One region of the Streptomyces sp. AA4 genome, then DNA from elsewhere that is predicted to be linked to it. Evidence: riboswitches for the same ligand, from Rfam matches in the RefSeq annotation. Region 1 holds a riboswitch; each other region holds the start of a gene.

The links. A riboswitch is a leader RNA that binds a small molecule or an ion and turns the genes downstream of it on or off. The one in region 1 is predicted to bind S-adenosylmethionine.
Region 2: linked by a shared signal. The riboswitch ahead of SSMG_RS24185 (aminotransferase class V-fold PLP-dependent enzyme) and the one ahead of SSMG_RS33425 (methionine ABC transporter ATP-binding protein) in region 1 are both predicted to bind S-adenosylmethionine.
Region 3: linked by a shared signal. The riboswitch ahead of thrC (threonine synthase) and the one ahead of SSMG_RS33425 (methionine ABC transporter ATP-binding protein) in region 1 are both predicted to bind S-adenosylmethionine.

Annotation. Positions count from the first base shown of each region.
Region 1 is NZ_GG657746.1:7,351,764-7,356,377, reverse strand. It holds gene SSMG_RS33435 (resuscitation-promoting factor) at 1-793, shown strand, start outside; gene rsmA (16S rRNA (adenine(1518)-N(6)/adenine(1519)-N(6))-dimethyltransferase RsmA) at 886-1,728, shown strand; SAM riboswitch class I at 2,297-2,387, shown strand; gene SSMG_RS33425 (methionine ABC transporter ATP-binding protein) at 2,604-3,617, shown strand; gene SSMG_RS33420 (hypothetical protein) at 3,727-4,002, opposite strand; gene SSMG_RS33415 (4-(cytidine 5'-diphospho)-2-C-methyl-D-erythritol kinase) at 4,246-4,614, shown strand, end outside.
Region 2 is NZ_GG657746.1:5,279,078-5,283,691, reverse strand. It holds gene SSMG_RS24190 (potassium/proton antiporter) at 1-1,294, shown strand, start outside; SAM riboswitch class IV at 1,391-1,505, shown strand; gene SSMG_RS24185 (aminotransferase class V-fold PLP-dependent enzyme) at 1,546-2,874, shown strand; gene SSMG_RS24180 (hypothetical protein) at 2,886-3,371, opposite strand; gene lspA (signal peptidase II) at 3,471-4,079, shown strand; gene SSMG_RS24170 (RluA family pseudouridine synthase) at 4,088-4,614, shown strand, end outside.
Region 3 is NZ_GG657746.1:5,773,938-5,778,551, reverse strand. It holds gene SSMG_RS26425 (ComEC/Rec2 family competence protein) at 1-757, shown strand, start outside; gene thrC (threonine synthase) at 782-2,047, opposite strand; SAM riboswitch class I at 2,061-2,194, opposite strand; gene holA (DNA polymerase III subunit delta) at 2,326-3,297, shown strand; gene rpsT (30S ribosomal protein S20) at 3,786-4,046, opposite strand; gene SSMG_RS26405 (DMT family transporter) at 4,448-4,614, shown strand, end outside.

The sequences.
Region 1 (4,614 bases):
GACCACGCTCGGCGAGGCCATGAACCAGCTCGGCATGGGCAGCATGCTTTCCCAGGGCGCGTGGACGTCGATGCCGTCGTCCGGCGAACTGCCGCTCGAGGGCTCGACCGTCCAGGTCAAGACCCTCAAGCACATCACGCTTTTCGACGGCACCAACGCGCCCCGCCAGGTGGACACCAACGCGGTGACCACCAAGGAGCTCGTCTCCGACCTGAAGCTGAACCTCGGCCCGGACGACGCGATCGAGGGCGGACTCGACGTCAGCCTCAAGAACGGCGCCGAGGTCCACGTCAGCCGCATGGGCGTGTCGATGGTCAACCAGGAAGAGACCATCGACCCCGACGTGCAGAAGGTCGACGACCCGACGCAGCTGCAGGGCCAGCAGAGCGTCGAGGACCCGGGCACGCCGGGCAAGAAGCTGGTGACCTACAAGGTCACGAAGAAGAACGGCGAGGAGATCGCTCGCGAGCAGGTCTCGGAGAAGGTCCTCGTCGAGGCCAAGTCCAAGATCATCAAGGTCGGCACCAAGAAGCCGCCGGCCCCGGCCATCGGCGACACTGGCGCGTGGGACCGCATCGCGCAGTGCGAATCGGGCGGCAACTGGTCGATCAACACCGGCAACGGCTACTACGGCGGCCTCCAGTTCGACCGCCAGACCTGGAACGCCTACGGCGGCCAGCAGTACGCCCCGACGGCCGACAAGGCCACCCGCGAGCAGCAGATCGCGATCGCCGAGAAGGTGCGCGACGCGCGCGGCGGCTACAGCGCCTGGGGCTGCGGCTACAAGGCCTGAGCACTCCCTGATCTACCGGCGGGCGGCCGGGAGCCTCGTGCTCCCGGCCGCCTGTTTTCGTCCGCCCCGGCAGCGCTGGGTAGGCTCGTCCGGTGGTGGAACTGCTGGGGCCCGCCGAAATCCGCGGGCTGGCCGACGAACTCGACGTCCGGCCCACGAAGAAGCTCGGGCAGAACTTCGTGCACGACCCCAACACGGTCCGCCGCATCGTCGAACTCGGCGGCGTGCGGCCGGGGGACGTCGTGCTGGAGGTCGGGCCCGGTCTCGGGTCGCTGACGCTCGGCCTGCTCGCCGCGGGCGCTCAGGTCGTCGCCGTGGAGATCGACCCGGTGCTGGCCGCCCGCCTGCCGCGCACGGTCGCCGAGCGCGCGCCCGAGGCAGCGGACCGGCTGACCGTCGTCGGCGCGGACGCGCTGCGGGTGCGGGCGGCCGACCTCCCGGCCGAGCCGGTGTCGATCGTGGCGAACCTGCCGTACAACGTCGCGGTGCCGGTGGTGCTGCACCTGCTGGCCGAGCTGCCGTCGCTGCGCAGCGGGCTGGTCATGGTCCAGACCGAGGTCGCCGACCGGATGGCCGCCGGACCGGGCAGCCGGACTTACGGCGTGCCGAGCGTGAAACTCGCTTGGTACGGCCCGGCGCGCAAGGTCGCCGCCGTGCCGCGCGCGGTGTTCTGGCCGGTGCCGAACGTCGATTCCGCGCTGGTCTCGTTCACCCGGACCGACCCGGTCGCCGGAGTGGATCGCGCGCGGTTGTTCGCGGTGGTCGACGCTGCGTTCTCGCAGCGGCGCAAGACTTTGCGGGCCGCGCTGGCCGGATGGGCGGGTTCCGCCGAGCGGGCCGGCGAGCTGCTCGCCGAGGCGGGGATCGATCCGAAGACGCGCGGGGAGCAGCTGGACGTGCACGCGTTCGCGCGGATCGCGGCTGCCGCAAAGTGACCCCCTCCCACGGTGTGCGCCTTGCGACGTCCAACGGCGGTGCCACCACGGGTATTCCGGATGGAGCCCATTAGTTTCGCTGCGTTGTCCGGTGATCTTGGGTCGTCGCTGATTGTGGGTCATTCGTCGTCGTAGAGCTACGCTCGGTGATCGTGCCTGGACCCCGGAAACCGCCCGCCACCTGTGACGAGCGGCTCGGCATTCGGGGGAGCTTGCTTGCTCCACACCCCGCATTGTTCAGCGGCCCCGCCCGAAGGTGCTTCGCTTCCCTGACCTATCTCGGCCCCGCTGCGAACCCGATTGTCCGGGCCACGCGGCCCGCGAGCGACCCCCACTTGACAACGAGAAAACTCTTGTTCCACAAAGCTCCTTGATCGTCCACAGTGGAACGAACTTGTTCGCCGCCGGGCTCCGCCGCGCGCGTTTCGCAGGTCGAGGCACTGTTCGGCGACCGAGCTTCCGGGTTTCCGGGTCCTGGACGCCGGGTCCCGGCATGCGGGCACCACCAGACGTGTGATCTGCACCAACGCGCTTGCGTTCAGCCAATGGGATCGGCTTTACTCGAAAGCGTCCATCCCGAGCGACTGAGAGACCTGGCTCGCCGAAGTCGCAGCAACCACCCTCCGCAGGGCAGGTGCTACCGCCAGGACCGATGGAGGCTGTTTTCGATGAAGAGGGTCACCCGCCCGCTCCTGCTGACCCGCCGGCGCGTAGTCGACGAAGGTCGCCGCTCGGTATGTGCGTGTCGACGCTCCATGGTCATCGCCTGATCGTTTTTTCCGCAGTTTTCTTGCGCCGTCCACAGTGGACGGTAATTCGATGACGCCTGGCGCGCCCGGAAACGGCGCTGCGCCTCGTTTGCCTGGAGCCCTTTCGTGATCACTGTCGAAAACGTGTCCAAGTCCTTTCCCTTCCACGGAAATCGTGTCGCCGCGCTGCGCGACGTGAGTGTTGACGTGCAAGCCGGTTCCCTGTTCGGGATCGTGGGTCCGTCCGGTTCCGGCAAGTCGACCCTCGCCCGCTGCATCGCGCTGCAGGAGCGTCCCGACCGCGGCGTCGTGCGCCTCGACGGCCTCAACACCGCGACGCTCGACGGCAAGCGGCTGCGGGAGATCCGCCGCCAGCTGGGTGTCGTCGGGACCAAGCCCGAGCTGATCGCCGAGCGCACCATCGCCGGCAACATCGCCAGCCCGCTGGAGCAGCTCGGCGTCGACGGCCCGCAGCGGCGCAGCCGGGTCGGTTCGCTGCTCGACCTCGTCGGCCTCACCCCGCGCGCCGCGCAGAAGCCCGAAGAACTCACCGAAGGCCAGCTCCGCCGGGTCGCGGTCGCGAAGGCGCTCGCCGCCGGACCGGCGGTGCTGCTCGCCGACGACCCGACCGCCGGGATCGCGGCCGAGGACGCCGGCGCGGTGCTCGCCGTGCTCGACCGGGCGCGGGCCGAGCTGGGTGTGACGGTCGTCGTCACCACGCCGGACGCGGACGTCGTCCGCCGGGTCTGCGACGACGTCGCGGTGCTCGACAACGGTGCGATCGTCGAACGCGGCACGGTGCTCGACCTGATCTCGACGCCGGACAGCTGGACCGCGCAGGCGGTGCTGCCGTCGATCGAGACCTCGCGCGCCCAGTCCGCGAAGTACGACCGCGCGGTCGACGTCGTCCTGATCGGTTTCGCGTCGGTGGGCGCCCTGCTGCCCGAGGCGGCCAGCCGCTTTGACGTGGAGCTCGCCACCATCGGCGGCGGTCTCACCCGCATCGGGGACACCCCGATCGCCCGGTTCCGCCTCGGCGTCCGCGGCGAGCGGGCCGACGCCGCGCTGTCCTGGATCTCCGACCGGGGCGCGCACGTGAGCCAGCCGGCCCGCGGTCCGCAGAGCGTCGTCGCCGCCTGAGTTTCCCTTTGCCCAAGCGGTTTTCGAGGGCCGTCCCCTTTCGGCGGGGCGGCCCTCGCCGCGTCCGCGGGACACCTCGCCCCGGGAATCAGGACACCTGGGCGAAGTTCTAGGACAGCTGTCCTGAAGGTTGTCCATTGTGGTCGTTCCGGCGAAGAATCTCCGCTAGCTCCGGATCCGCGTGCGCCTCGGCGGTCTGCTTCCACTTCGCCACGAGGGCGGCGAAGGGCACCGGATTGCCGAGCGATTCGGCCCGCTCCGAGGTCTCGACCAATTCGCCGACGAACGCGTGCAGCTCTTCCTTCGACAGATACCGCGCCCACGGGAACGCGGCGGGCAGCGCCTCGGCGGCGAGCGCGACCGTCGCGGCACTGCCGCGCGTCAACTCCGCCAGGATCGTGCCGGTGGCCGAAACCCGGCCGCTGCCTGCTCGGCGGTGACCAGGAGCAGATCGGGTTTGTCCTTCTCCCGTCGGCGAATCCGGAGGTTGACTGCCGGTACGCGTCCAGTTACCAAGTAGTTCCACATTAGCCCGCCTGGCCACCTCGGGACGACGACTGGGGGAACTTCCGTGCCGACGTTTTCTCCTGGCGGGACCTGGCGCGCGGCAGCCACGTAGGCTGGACGGGTGCTCGCCGTCGTTCCACCACCAGTCACCGTCCGGGTCCCGGCCAAGGTCAACCTGCACCTGGCCGTCGGCGACCTGCGGGCGGACGGGTTCCACGAGCTGGTCACCGTCTTCCAGGCGCTTTCGCTCACCGACGAGGTGACCGTCGCGGCCGCCGACGAACCCGGGCTCGAGGTCTACGGCGAGGGGGAGCGCACGGTGCCCACCGACGGCGCCAACCTCGCCTGGCGCGCGGCGCGCGAGCTGGCCGCCTACGCCGGACGGCCGGACGCGGATGCGCCGAAGGTGCGAATCGTGCTGCGCAAGGGCATTCCGGTGGCCGGCGGCATGGCGGGCGGGAGCGCGGACGCGGCGGCGGCGCTCGTCGGG
Region 2 (4,614 bases), 2.1 Mb from region 1:
GCTCGCCGCGCTCGTCCTGATCCTCACCGAGGGCGGGCTCACCACGCGCTGGTCCGCGGTGAAACCCTCGCTGGGGCCCGGAATCCTGCTGTCCACAGTGGCCGTGGTGATCAGCATCGCGGTCACCGGCGCGGCCTTGCACTGGCTGCTCGGCCTCGACTGGCGGCTGGCCCTGCTGTGGGGCGCGGTTCTGGCGTCCACCGACGCCGCGGCGGTGTTCTCCGTGCTGCGCACGGCCGGGGTCGGCAAACGGCTCGTCGGCTCGCTGGAACTGGAATCCGGCATCAACGACGCGCCCGCCTACATCGCGGTCGTCGTGCTCGCGTCCGGAGAGGCGATCGACTGGTCGCTGCCGCTGCTGGTGGTCTACGAACTGCTCACCGGCCTCGCGCTCGGGCTCGCGTTCGGCTGGCTGGGCGCGCAGGCATTGCGCCGGGCCGCGCTCCCGGCGACCGGCCTGTACCCGCTCGCGACGGTCGCGGTGTGCGTGCTCGCGTACTCCTCGGGACAGCTGGCGCACGCGTCCGGGCTGCTCGCCACCTACGTCGCCGGCCTGGTGCTGGGCAACTCCAAGCTGCCGCACCGCTCGGACACCCTGTCGTTCGCCGAAGGGCTCGGCTGGCTCGCGCAGATCGGGCTGTTCGTGCTGCTCGGCCTCTTCGCGTCGCCGACCCGGCTGCTCGAAACGCTCATCCCGGGCCTGGTCGCGGGCGCGGTGGTGCTGCTGCTCGCGCGGCCGCTCTCGGTCGTCCTGTCGCTGCTGCCGTTCCGGTTGCCGTGGCGGGAAGTGACGTTCCTGTCCTGGGCCGGGCTGCGCGGCGCGGTGCCGATCGTGCTCGCGATGATCCCGCTGTCCGAAGGCGTGCCGGGCGCGCAACGGCTCGTGGACGCGGTTTTCGTGCTCGTCATCGTGCTCACCCTGCTGCAGGGCGCGACGCTCAGCCCGCTCGCGCGGATCCTCGGGCTGGCGAAGGCGACGCAAGCGCACGAGATCGAGGTCGACTCCGCCCCGCTCGACGAACTCGGCGCGGAACTGCTGCAGGTGCGCATCCAGAAGGGGTCGAAACTGCACGGCGTGTACCTGTCGGAGCTGCGGCTGCCCGCCGGCGCGACGGTCAGCCTCGTGGTGCGCGGCGGGACGGGCTTCACCCCGCAGAAAACGAGCCGCTTGCAGGTCGAGGACCAGCTTCTGGTGGTCACGACCGCCGCCGACCGCGACGCGACCGAACGGCGCATCCGGGCCGTGGACCGCGCCGGCCGCCTCGCGCGCTGGCACGGGGAATCCGGGGCCTGATTCTTCCGTCCTTTGTGGACTGTATCTGTGACTGCCGTCTCAGATCACGAGACGGGGCTGGTTTCGCCCGCGGGTGGTCCGCTATCTTCGGTTCCAGGTCATGAGTGCCAGCGCGAAGCCCCGGCTTGCTGGCCGGCAACCCTCCTACCGCGGTGGGGTGCCCCGGGTGAGGACCAGGCCGGTCGCGCAGTGCGGCGGGCAAGCGCGGGCCCCTCGCCGGGGGTCCCCCGGAACGCCGAGGAGGCGCCGTCATGACTCTCGCACTCGACCGGTCCACGGAAACTGTTTCTGCTGTTCCCGCTGTCGCTGGTGCCGCGTTGCGGGTCCCGCTGGTCACCGGCGGCGACATCGGCTACGCGAACCTCGACCACGCGGCCAGCGCGCCCTGTCTGGACGCGGTGCGCACGGCGGTCGACGAGTTCCTTCCCTGGTACGCCAGCGTGCATCGCGGCGCGGGCTTCGCTTCGCAGGTCTCGACGCGGCTGTACGAGCGGACCCGGGACGTGCTGCGCCGGTTCGTGGACGCCCGCAGCGGCGACTCGGTGATCTTCACCCGCAACACCACTGACGCGTTCAACCTGCTGGCGAAAGCGTTGCCGCGCAAGACTTCTGTGGTCGTGTTCGACAGCGAGCACCACGCCGCGCTGCTGCCGTGGCGGGGTCCGAACGTCCGGCGCGTGCAGCTGCCGCGAACCCGGCTCGCCGCGGTGTCCGTTGTGGACGAAGCCCTCGCGGAATGCCCGCAGGGGCCCCGGCTGGTGGTGGTCGCCGGAGCGTCCAACGTGACCGGCGAGCTGCTGCCGGTCGCGGAAATCGCCGCGGTGGCCCGGAAACACGGTGCCCGGGTCGCGCTCGACGCCGCTCAGCTCGCGCCGCATCGGCGAATTTCGTTGCGGGAGCTGGATGTCGACTACGTCGCGCTGTCCGGGCACAAGCTGTACGCGCCGTTTGGGGCGGGAGCGCTGATCGGCCGCAGCGACTGGCTGCGGGCCGCTGAGCCGTACCTGGCTGGTGGCGGCGCGACGAAACTGGTGACCGAGGAAGCCGTCGTGTGGAACAGCGGTGAGGAACGACACGAGGCCGGTTCGCCGAATACCGTTGGCGTGTATGCGCTTGGAGTGGCTTGCGAACAGCTGGCGGCGCATTGGGACGCGGTTGGTGCGCATGAGGCCGCGCTGCTGGAGCGGCTGCGCAAGGGCCTCGAGAGCCTGCCCGGATTCGCCGAGCTGCGGTTCTTCGACGCGCCGGTGGACCGGGTCGGCACGGTGAGTTTCGTAGTCGACGGATTCGAACCCGGCTGGCTGGCGGCGGTGCTGTCGGCGGAGTACGGAATCGGCGTGCGGGACGGCGCGTTCTGCGCCCACGTGGCCGCCCGGAGGCTGATCCGAGAAGCCGGAAGCGAAGGCCAGCAGGCGGTTCGGGTCAGCCTCGGTCTGGGGAGCACCGAGGAACACGTGGACCGGTTGGTGCTGGCCCTGCGCCAGATCGTGGCCCGCGGGGCCCGGTGGGAGTACGCGAAGGTGGACGGCCGGTGGGCGCCGGTGGGGGACACTCGGGAGCTGCCCGGTTTCTGCGCTTGACGGTGCAGTGTTTATCGCGCTCCCGCGTCGTGGTCGAGTTGGTTCTTGCAGGCTGCGCGGATCACCTCTTTGATTTGCTCTTCAGTGCGTCCCCAGCCTTGGCCCCACTCTTCGTCCAGCATCCAGGCTTGCGCCAGCGGCAGCTCGATGACCCTGTCGGAGTAATCGGTGCGGACGATGATCGTGTGCAGGTCGTCCAGCAGGCCGCGTTCGGTGAGGTGGCCGTTGAGGAGCATTCGGGCCAGGTGAGCGAACGCTTCTTCGGCTGCCTCGGTCGCGGTGGGAATGGGCGCGCGGCAGTCGGCTAGAGCGGCCCGTTCGACGTCGTGGATTTCTCGCGGTTCCGTGCGGGACAGGCCCGCCAGATGGCGCAGATGCTCGCCGTCCTCGCCGTCGGCGAGCCAGTGGGCTGCCCAGAGCGGGAGACAGTCGGTGGGGGAGAGGTCCAGGGCGATCCGCGCGGCCGCCACGGCGGGGGTGGGGATCTCGGCGGGCATGGCAGCGATGATGGCGGAAGCAGCGAGCGCCGGGCGACCGGATTAGGGCCGGGGACTGCCGCTGTGACCTGCTCGGTCGAGGTTGTGGACAATAGGGGGGTGAGCACCGATCCTTCGCCGTCCGAATCCGAGGTCGAGCCGTCTGCCGAACCGCCTGAGCAGGAGGCTGCCGGGGGAGACGCGCCGCTGCCCAAGCGGCGGGTCTGGGCGGTGTTCGCGGTCGCCGCGCTGCTGTGGGCGATCGACCTGATCACGAAGAACCTCGTCGTCGCGAACCTCGAGGGCAAGGAGCCCAAGCCGATCCTCGGCGGGCTGATCTACCTGCAGGTCACGCGCAACCCGGGCGCCGCGTTCTCGATGGCGACCGGCATGACGTGGGTGCTCGCGCTGGTCGCGATCGGCGTCGTGATCGCGATCGTGTGGATCTCGCGCAGGCTGCGCTCGGTCGGCTGGGCGATCGGCCTCGGGCTGGTCCTCGCCGGCGCGCTCGGCAACCTGACCGACCGGTTCTTCCGCGAGCCCGGACCGCTGCGCGGGCACGTCGTGGACTTCATCTCCGCGTTCGTGCCCAACGGGCAGGGTTTCGCGATCTTCAACATCGCCGATTCCGCGATCTGCGTCGGCGGCGCGCTGATCGTGCTGCTGTCCCTGCTCGGCAAGGACTACGACGGCACCTCCACCCGCGGCAAGAAGAAGGACTCCGAGTGAGCGCGCGCATGCTGCCCGTCCCCGACGGGCTCGACGGAATGCGCGTCGACGCCGGACTCGCCAAACTGCTCGGCCTGTCCCGCACCGCGGTCGCGGACCTCGCCGCGGCGGGCGACGTCCTCCTCGACGGCCGCCCGGCGGGCAAATCGGACCGTCTCGCCGCCGGCGGGCTGCTCGAGGTGACGTTGCCGGAACCGGAACGTCCGGCGGAAATCGTCGCGGAGCCGGTCGACGGCATGAAGATCCTGCACGATGACGACGACATCGTGGTGATTTCGAAACCGGTCGGCGTCGCCGTGCACCCCAGCCCCGGCTGGACCGGCCCGACGGTCGTCGGCGGCCTCGCCGCGGCCGGGCTGCGCATCTCGACCTCCGGAGCGGCCGAACGACAGGGCGTCGTGCACCGCCTCGACGCGGGCACCACCGGGGTGATGGTGGTGGCGAAGAGCGAGCACGCGTACACCGTGCTGAAGCGGGCGTTCAAGGAACGGACCGTCGACAAGGGCTACCACGCTGTGGTGCAAGGCCACCCCGA
Region 3 (4,614 bases), 1.6 Mb from region 1:
TGCGGTCGTCCTGGCCACCGCCGAGCCCGGTCGCGCCGTGGTCGTCGACACCGGGCCGGAGCCGGGGCCGGTCGACGAATGCCTGCGGAGGCTGGGCGTCGAACGGGTGCCGTTGCTCGTGCTGAGCCACCTGCACGCGGATCACATCGGCGGTCTCGCCTCGGTATTCGACGGGCGAGCCGTCGGCGCGATCGCGGTCGGACCAGGGCGCGCGCCCGCGTGGGCGTGGCAGTCGGTCTCCGGCGAGGCGCGGCGTCGGGGTGTGCCGCTGGTGCAGTTGAGCGAAGGGCAGCGGCTGGAATGGCCGGGGCTGTCGCTGGACGTACTAGGTCCGCGCTACGCCACCACGCGGTCACCAGCGTTGCAGGACGGCACGATGATCAACAACAGTTCGGTCGTCCTGCGCGCGGACACCGGCGCCGGCCGGGTCCTGCTGACCGGAGACGTCGAACTTGCCGCACAGGCGGATCTGCTCGCCGAGGGCGTCGACCTGCGGGCTGACGTGTTGAAGGTGCCGCACCACGGTTCGAGGTATTCGCTGCCGCAGTTCCTCGCGGCGGTGCGGCCGCGCACGGCGCTGATCAGTGTCGGCGCGGGCAACGGATACGGGCATCCGAGCAAGTCCACAGTGGACGTTCTCGGGACGATGGGAGTGCTGGTCACCCGGACCGACGTCGACGGCGACACCGCCGTTGTGCCCGAGGGAAGCGGGCCGGCGGTCGCGCGCCGGGGCGAGCCGCGGGGTCCGCCGCGGTAGCGCGACGGACCCCGGGCCGGTGCGTCAGTAGCCGAGCGCCTTGGCGACGGCTTCGGCGGACGGCGGCACGGTGGCCTTCGGGCCGAGGTGGTTCTCGACCGCGTCGAGGGTCTTGAGGCCGTCGCCGGTGATGAGGAGGACGGTTTCGGCGTCCGGGTCGAGCTTGCCGGTTTCGACGAGCTTCTTCGCGGTCGCCACGGTGACGCCGCCGGCCGTCTCGGTGAAGATGCCTTCGGTGCGCGCGAGCAGCCGGATGCCTTCGACGACCTCTTCGTCGGTGACGTCCTCGATCGCGCCGCCGGTGCGGTTGACCACGTCGAGCACGTACGGGCCGTCGGCCGGGTTGCCGATCGCGAGCGAGCGGGCGATGGTGTCCGGCTTGACCGGCTGGACCACGTCGTGGCCGTTGCGGTACGCGGTGGAGACCGGCGAGCAGCCGGTGGCCTGCGCGCCGAACACCTTGTACGGGCTGGCGTCCACGAGGCCGAGCTGGCCGAGTTCGCGGAAACCCTTGTCCACCTTGGTGAGCTGGGAACCGGAGGCGATCGGGACGACGATCTGCTCGGGGATGCGCCAGCCGAGCTGCTCGGCGACCTCGTAGGCGAGCGTTTTCGAGCCCTCGGAGTAGTACGGGCGGACGTTGACGTTCACGAACGCCCACTTCGGGTGCTCGGCGGCCAGCTCGGTGGCGAGCCGGTTCACGTCGTCGTAGTTGCCGTCGACCGCGATCAGGTCGCCGTCGTAGACGGCGGTGGTGAGGATCTTCGCGCGCTCGAGGTTCTTCGGGATCAGCACGACCGACCGCCAGCCGGCGCGCGCCGCGGCGGCGGCGGTCGCGTTGGCCAGGTTGCCGGTCGAGGGACACGCGAGGACCTCGAAGCCGAACTCGCGGGCGGCCGCGAGCGCGACGGCGACCACGCGGTCCTTGAACGAGTGCGTCGGGTTGCCGGTGTCGTCCTTGACCCACAGGCTCTTGAGGCCGAGCTCCTTCGCGAGCCGGTCGGCGCGCACGAGCCGGGTACAGCCGGGTTCGGTGTTCGGAGTCTCCTCGACGGTCGAGGGGACAGGGAGGAGTTTCTTGTAACGCCAGATGTTGCGCGGGCCCGCCTCGATGTCCTCGCGGCGGACGCGGCCGAAGTCGTAGGCGACCTCGAGCGGCGAGAAGTCTTCGACGGAGACGAATTCCGGAGCGAGCGGCTGCCGGTGCCCTTCTTCCTTCGACACCAGTTCGACGGCCGGACCGAGGTCGATCGTCTTGTTGGCGGAGGTGGCGCTGAGGGCTGCAGTCATCGCGAGGTTCCTTTCCTCATCTGCCCCGCCGAAGCGGGCCGGAATTGGCACCGTGGTCGTCAGCTACCCCGCGATCGCGGGATGACAGGCTGCACGCCGGTTGCCGGGGCTTCGTCGGGCCGTTCCCTCTGCCCCTCTGGATGAGCGGTATTCGGTTGTCGGAGCGCCGCAGGGCGCGTCCTCGGCTACACCGTACGACATCCCGATCAGCTCGTGCCACGGAGGCGGGCCACATCACCGGAGCGGACGGCCCGGCGGCCGGGTGAGAAGATGGCCGGGTGACCACCGCACCCGCGCCGCTGCACCTCGTCACGGGCGAGGAAGAACTGCTCATCGAACGGGCTGTGCGAGCGTCCCTCGACGCGGCCAGGGCCGCGGACCCGACGGCGGACCTCACGCGGACGCGGGTGTCCGATCTCACACCGCCGGCGCTGGCCGAGCTGGTGAGCCCGTCGCTGTTCGCCGAGGGGCGCGTGATCGTGCTGGAGTCGGCCCAGGACATCTCGCAGGAGCTGTCCGACGCGGTCCTCGCGTACGTGAAGGCGCCGGCCGACGGCATCGTCCTCGTGGTCGTGCACAGCGGCGGCGGGCGGAGCAAGGCCGCCAAGGCGCTGCCGGGCGCGTTGAAAAAAGCGGGCGCGGAGATCACCGAATGCCCGAAGCTGACCAAGCCCGCCGAGCGCGAGGCGTTCGTCCGCAACGAGGTGCGCCGCGCGGGCGGCAAGATCGACGGCGCGGGCCTGATGGCGCTGCTCGACTCGGTCGGCTCGGACCTGCGCGAACTGTCCTCGGCGGCGACCCAGCTGGTCGCCGACACCGGGGGAGTCGTCGACGAGCAGGCGGTCCGCCGCTACCACACCGGACGCGCCGACGTGACCGGCTTCGCGGTCGCGGAGAAGGCCGTCGCGGGCGACCGGGCCGCTGCGATGGAGTCGCTGCAGTGGGCGATGCAGCTGGGCGTCCCGCACGTCCTGGTGGCCGACGCCCTCGCCGACGCGGTCCGCACGATCGCTCGTGTGTCCGCAGCCGGGCGCGGCAACCCGAACCAGATGGCGGGCGAGCTGGGCATGCCGCCCTGGAAGATCCGCAAGGCGCAAGGCCAGTCCCGCGGCTGGGGCCAGGACGGCCTGGCCACCGCGATGCGCGTCGTGGCGCGGCTGAACGCCGAGGTCAAGGGCGCGGCGGCCGACGCGAACTACGCCCTGCAGCGCGCGGTCCTCGACGTGGTCGCGGCCAAGGGAGACCGCTGAACTCCAGGCGGGACCGCCTTGGCGGAGTTGTCGTGGTGACGCTGTCGGGGCTTTGCGGTTGCGGCCGAGGGATGCCGCTGCTTCTCGGGTGACGGGATCACTTGGCGGGAGTCGCAGCGGGGGAGCCGGTGAACGCTGTCGGCGCTCGGCGGTTGCGGCCGAGGGGCACCGCTGCTTCTCGGGTGACGGCAGCACCTCGCGGGAGTCGTCGGGAAGCCCGTGAATGCCGCTGGGATTCTGTGTTTGCGGCCGAGGGCATCGCTATCCCTCGGCTGACGGATCACCTGGTGGGAGTCGTCGGGAAGACCACGAATGCCGCCGCGACTCTGCCTCTCGGCCGAGGGTGCCGATGTCCCTCAGCTGCCGGGAGCGCCTCGGCGGGACCCGTCGGCAAGCCGGTGAACCGCCGGATCCGCGGCGGCCGCGCCCCCCGGGACACGGAAAAGGCCCGGCAGCCGAAGCCGCCGGGCCTTCCGGAAAGACTGCGCTCAGAGCTGGTTCGCGCGCTTCGCGAGAGCCGACTTCTTGTTCGCGGCCTGGTTGGCGTGGATGACGCCCTTGGTGACGGCCTTGTCGAGCTTGCGAGCGGCGTCGCGCTGCAGTTCGAGGGCCTTGTCCTTGTCACCGGCTTCGGCGGCCTCGCGGAACTTGCGGATCGCGGTCTTCACCGAGGACCGGATCGCCAGGTTGCGCTGCCGCGCCTTCTCGTTCGTCGTGATGCGCTTGACCTGCGACTTGATGTTGGCCATGGAGGCGTTCCTCTTTCACTCGGTGAAGGTCGCTGCCGCGTTCGTGTGGCTCCGGACCAGCCCCGAGGGACTGCCGGGTTTCCTCCCTGACGGAATGCCGCACGGCAACAGTCGAAAATCTTAACAGCCCTGCTCGCGGCGCTGGCGAGGGCCCCGCAGCGCGCGACCGCCCGGCATCCCGGCGCCGGCTCGGTTACGGTGGGCTTCGGTAGTGCCTAGGGTTCCGTCGCCTGCCCGTGGCCCCCGAGGCGGGGCGCGAAGACCGCGAAGACAACGAGGGCGGGCGGGCCTGGTCCGAGCGGCACCTTCGGCGGGACACCGAGCCCCGCCGTTCATCTGACGGGACAAAAGCCTGGAGGACCCGGTCTTCGGCGTGCGCCGAAAACCTGAAAGGGTCGCAGATGAACACCACCGCCCTCGCCATGGTCCTCGTCGCCGCGGTCGTGCACGCCGCGTGGAACCTCGCCGCCAAACGGGTTTCCGGCGGCGGTCCGCGCTTCGTCTGGCTGTACTACACGGTTTCGGCGGCGGCGATGCTCCCGGCGATCGCGGTCGCGCTGGCCGTCGA